Regions from separate parts of the Bradyrhizobium sp. th-b2 genome, predicted to be linked through region 1. Evidence: riboswitches for the same ligand, from Rfam matches in the RefSeq annotation. Region 1 holds a riboswitch; the other holds the start of a gene.
What was found. Region 1 has a riboswitch for S-adenosylmethionine ahead of K359_RS0112810 (homoserine O-acetyltransferase). Riboswitches for the same ligand answer to the same signal wherever they lie in the genome.

Region 1 (2,396 bases):
TTCGCGTAAAGAAAACGCGTCAAAACAAGAATCTAGACGGGCGGCTAGCTTTTGGCCGACCCGTTAGAGGGCACCGTATAGCGCGTTGCGTGGCTGCCGACGAGGGCCGAAGAGCGGACCGAGGCGCCGGCCTCGATCAGCGCGAACTTGATCTTCTCGAAGCCCTTGTTCTTAAGGTCTTGCCCCGCGACCGAGACCAGCAAGGCCGCGCCGTCGAAGGCGGTGTCGGGGACCGCGACGATCTCGGCGAGCGGGGCCAGGGCGCGTGCGACATCGGCGTTCCAGCCGGAGACGCGCACGCTCCACATCTCGACCTCGGTCACCATGGCGTCGTCGGCGACCCGCGAGATCACGAACACCGGCAGCGCGGCGGGATGGTCGGCGCGTTCCAGGAACGGCAGCCGCGCGATGATCTTCGGCGCGCCATCGGCTTCCAGCGCATTCCACCACGGCGTGCGGCTGGCGATCGCGGAGACCAGCGCGAGGTCGCCCTTCGATTTCGCGACCGCCTCGACCGCGGCCTGCGCGCTGAAATGCGAGACGTAGGGCACCACGAAGCCGAAGTGAAACCGTGCCGAGTCGCGCATCGCGGACTCACCGACCGAAACATCGGCATGCACCGCGAACGGCGCCTGCACATAAGTGAACGTCGAGATGATGACGCGCCAGATGCTCTCGATGGTGTCGAGCGGCAGGATGCCGCGATGGCGCTGCACCAGCTCCCGCATCATGCTGGCCTCGCGCGCCGGGCGGAACGCCGAGCCGACCTCCTGGGTCTTCTTGACCTGGATCAGGCGGTCGATGATGTCGCCGCGCGCCATCAACAGGCGGTGAACCTGCTCGTCGATCGCATCGATCTCCTTGCGCAGCTCCTGCAGCGAGGGCGGCGACGGGGGTGGCTTGGACATGCTCTAAAACCTTGTTGTCCGCCCGGCCCGATGCCGCGTCAGACAGGGTCCCTGATTAGAAAAGACAGCCACCGAAAGCAAAGAGAAACGTCGCAGGCGTGCCTTGCGCATTCGGTTAACCAATCGGCCGGCGATCTGGCTGCCTTGACGGCGGGGCACCCGGGGACTACGTTCCTTGCGTCCCGTGGTCATTTGAGCCGGCCGGCTTGCAGCCACGTTAAACAACTCGCTAAACAGGCCGGGGACCTTATCAGCTCCCGGCCGAACCTTTGTTCAGGCCGGGTTTTTTATTGGCTTGAGGTCCGTCGAGCCCTCCCGCGCGGAGGCAGGGTCGCCTAGATGAGCAATGTGCGTCCGATACCGAGCCCACAAACCCAGAGCGATGATCGCGCCCATGAGGCCGATCATCCGTCGTCATTGCTGGCGAAGTTCGGGATGGACCAGCCGCTGAAGCTCGATTGCGGCGTCGATCTCGCGCCATTCCAGATCGCCTACCAGACCTATGGCGAGCTCAATGCCGACCGCTCGAATGCGATCCTGGTTTGTCACGCGCTGACCGGCGATCAGCACGTCAACAACACCCATCCCGTCACCGGCAAGCCCGGCTGGTGGGACACCATGGTCGGCGCCGGCAAGCCGATCGATCCCGAAAAATACTTCATCATCTGCTGCAACGTTATCGGCGGCTGCATGGGCTCGACCGGGCCGGCGTCGCTGAATCCTGCGACCGGCAAGGTGTGGGGGCTCGATTTCCCGATCATCACGATCCCCGACATGGTGCGCGCGCAGGCGATGCTGATCGATCGGCTCGGCATCACCACGCTGTTCTGCGTGGTCGGCGGCTCGATGGGCGGCATGCAGGTGCTGCAATGGACCGCCGCCTATCCCGACCGCGTGTTCTCGACGCTCGCGATCGCCTGCTCGACGCGCCACTCGGCGCAGAACATCGCGTTCCACGAGCTCGGACGCCAGGCCGTGATGGCCGATCCGGACTGGCGCGGCGGCCGCTATGTCGACGAGGACACCCATCCGCATCGTGGATTGGCTGTTGCGCGGATGGCTGCGCACATCACCTATCTGTCGGACGCCGCGCTGCACCGCAAGTTCGGGCGGCGGATGCAGGACCGCGAGCTGCCGACCTTCTCGTTCGATGCGGATTTCCAGGTCGAGAGCTATCTGCGCTACCAGGGCTCGTCCTTTGTCGAGCGCTTCGATGCCAACTCCTATCTCTATCTGACCCGCGCGATGGACTATTTCGACATCGCCGGCGACCATGACGGCGTGCTGGCGAAAGCGTTCGCCGGCATCAAGACCCGGTTCTGCGTGGTGTCGTTCACCAGCGACTGGCTGTTTCCGACCTCGGAATCGCGCGCGCTGGTGCACGCGCTGAATGCGTCGAGCGCACGGGTGTCGTTCGCCGAGATCGAAACCGATCGCGGCCATGACGCCTTCCTGCTCGACGTGCCCGAATTCCTGGAAATCTCCCGC
Region 2 (2,396 bases), on a different contig from region 1:
GGATCGAAGAAGCCGGCATAGTGGACACGGAATTCGCCGACCAAGGGATCGAACGGCACCATCTCCGCGGCGTAGTCCGGCGGCACCTGCACGGCCTCTTTCGAAGCCAGGATGTAGAACTCGCCGGGATCGAGGATGAGGCTGCCGTCGGGCCGCGCCTTGATCGGCTCCCAGAACTCGTCGACCGAGTAGCCGCCGCGGCGATCGATATCGACGACGCCGGTGTGGCGCTTGGCGCGATAGCCGACGAAGCCGCCCGAGCTCTCGCCGGAGAGATCGACCGAGAGTGCAACGCCGTGGGTGAGATCGGCATTGTCGGCGTCGACCAGCCGCTCAGCGGCGTGCAGCGCGTCGAGCTCGTCGGCCGTCAAGGTCGCCTCGCCGATCCGGAAGCGGACTTGGCTGAGCCGCGAGCCCTCGCGCAGCAGCACCGGAAACGTCTTCGGGCTGATCTCGGCATAGAGCGGGCCGTGATAGCCGGCACCGATCATGTCGAAGCGGCGGGTGCCGTCGGCGATCACGCGGGTGAAGACGTCGAGCCGTCCAGTCGAGCTCTTCGGGTTGGCCGCGGCCACGATCTCCGGCGGCAGCGCCAGGCTCTCCAGCAGCGGGACGATGTAGACGCAGTTGGTCTCCAGCACTGCGCCGTCGGAGAGATCGATTTCGTGCAGCTTCAGCTGGTCGATCCGCTCGGCGACGGTGGCGTCGGGCCCCGGCAGGAAGCTTGCCCGCACCCGAAAGGCGATGTCGCCGAGGCGGAGATCGAGGCTCGCCGGCTGGATCTGGCTCTCGACAAAGTCGTAGGCGGGCAGAATGAGGCCGGCCTCCGCCATCTCCGCGATCATGCGGTCGGGCAGAATTCCGTTGGATTCTTCTTCCAGCGTGAACGACACGGCGCGGTCCCTCGGGATGGCCCAAAATCAACCTCTGAGCGGCCATCAAGCCCCAATATATGGGCTTTTACGGGTTATCCGATGACCGTCTTGACGGAAAGGGCGCGAGGGAATATCAGCTGCACTTATCCCGTGGTGATTTGAGCCGGCCGGCTTGCAGCCACGTTAAATAAGTCGCTAAACAGGCCGGGGACAGTGTGATCCCGGCTTGTGGAGGTTTCTCCAGGCCGGTTTTTTTGTGGCCATTTCCAAGGGAATGGCCACCTCGGAGGTCACATGTCTGAATCCAAAGCTACCGCCCGCTTCCGTCCCGAAACCCGCCTCGTCCATGGCGGCACGCTGCGTTCGCAATTCGGCGAGACGTCGGAAGGGCTGTTTCTCACCCAGGGCTACGTCTACGACAGCGCCGAGCAATGCGAGGCGCGTTTCAAGGGCCAGGACCCCGGCTTCATCTATTCGCGCTACTCCAATCCGACCATTGCGATGTTCGAGCGCCGCATGATCGAGCTCGAGGGCGCGGAAGCCGCGCGCTCGACCGCTACCGGGATGGCCGCGGTGACCACCGCGATCCTCGCGCCGCTGAAGGCCGGCGATCACGTGGTGGCGTCGAAGGCGCTGTTCGGCTCGTGCCTCTATGTCGTGCAGGATTTGTTACCGCGCTACGGCATCGAGACGACGCTGGTTGACGGCCTCGATCTCGACCAGTGGCAGCGCGCGTTGCGGCCGAACACGAAAACCTTCTTCCTGGAGAGCCCGACCAATCCGACGCTCGACGTGCTCGATATCGCGGCAATCGCTGAGATCGCGCATAGCGGCGGCGCGCGGCTGATCGTCGACAATGTGTTCGCGACGCCGATCTGGCAGAACCCGCTGTCGCTCGGCGCCGACGTCGTGGTCTATTCCGCGACCAAGCATATCGACGGTCAGGGCCGCTGCCTCGGCGGCATCATCCTGTCGTCGGAGGCCTTCATCGCCGAGCACATCCATAACTTCATGCGCCAGACCGGCCCGTCGCTGTCGCCGTTCAACGCCTGGGTGCTGCTGAAGGGCCTCGAGACGCTTGCCGTCCGGGTCCGCGCCCAGACCGAAAACGCGGCGAAGATCGCCGAGGCGCTGGCGCAGCATCCCAAGGTCACGCGGCTGGTCTATCCCGGCCGCGCCGATCATCCGCAGGCCGAGACGGTGAAGAAGCAGATGGGCGCCGGTTCGACGCTGGTCGGCTTCGAGGTGAAGGACGGCAAGGCCGGTGCTTTCCGCTGCCTCAATGCGCTGAAGATCTCGCGCATCTCCAACAATCTCGGCGACGCCAAGAGCCTGGTGACGCATCCCGCGACCACGACGCATCAGCGCCTGGCGCCGGAGGCCCGCGCCGAACTCGGCATCAGCGAAGGTTTTATTCGCTTCTCGGCCGGGCTTGAACACCCCGACGACCTGATCGAGGATTTTGTGCGGGCGCTGGAGCAGGTTTGAGGCTGGCGCGATAGCCTCGTCATGGCCGGGCCT

Region 2: another riboswitch for S-adenosylmethionine. It lies ahead of K359_RS0102335 (O-succinylhomoserine sulfhydrylase); the one in region 1 lies ahead of K359_RS0112810 (homoserine O-acetyltransferase).

What each region holds. Positions count from the first base shown of each region.
Region 1 is NZ_AUGA01000007.1:61,042-63,437, reverse strand. It holds gene K359_RS0112815 (chorismate mutase) at 45-908, opposite strand; SAM riboswitch at 1,083-1,162, shown strand; gene K359_RS0112810 (homoserine O-acetyltransferase) at 1,248-2,396, shown strand, end outside.
Region 2 is NZ_AUGA01000001.1:479,442-481,837, forward strand. It holds gene K359_RS0102330 (2'-deoxycytidine 5'-triphosphate deaminase) at 1-893, opposite strand, end outside; SAM riboswitch at 1,016-1,095, shown strand; gene K359_RS0102335 (O-succinylhomoserine sulfhydrylase) at 1,170-2,363, shown strand.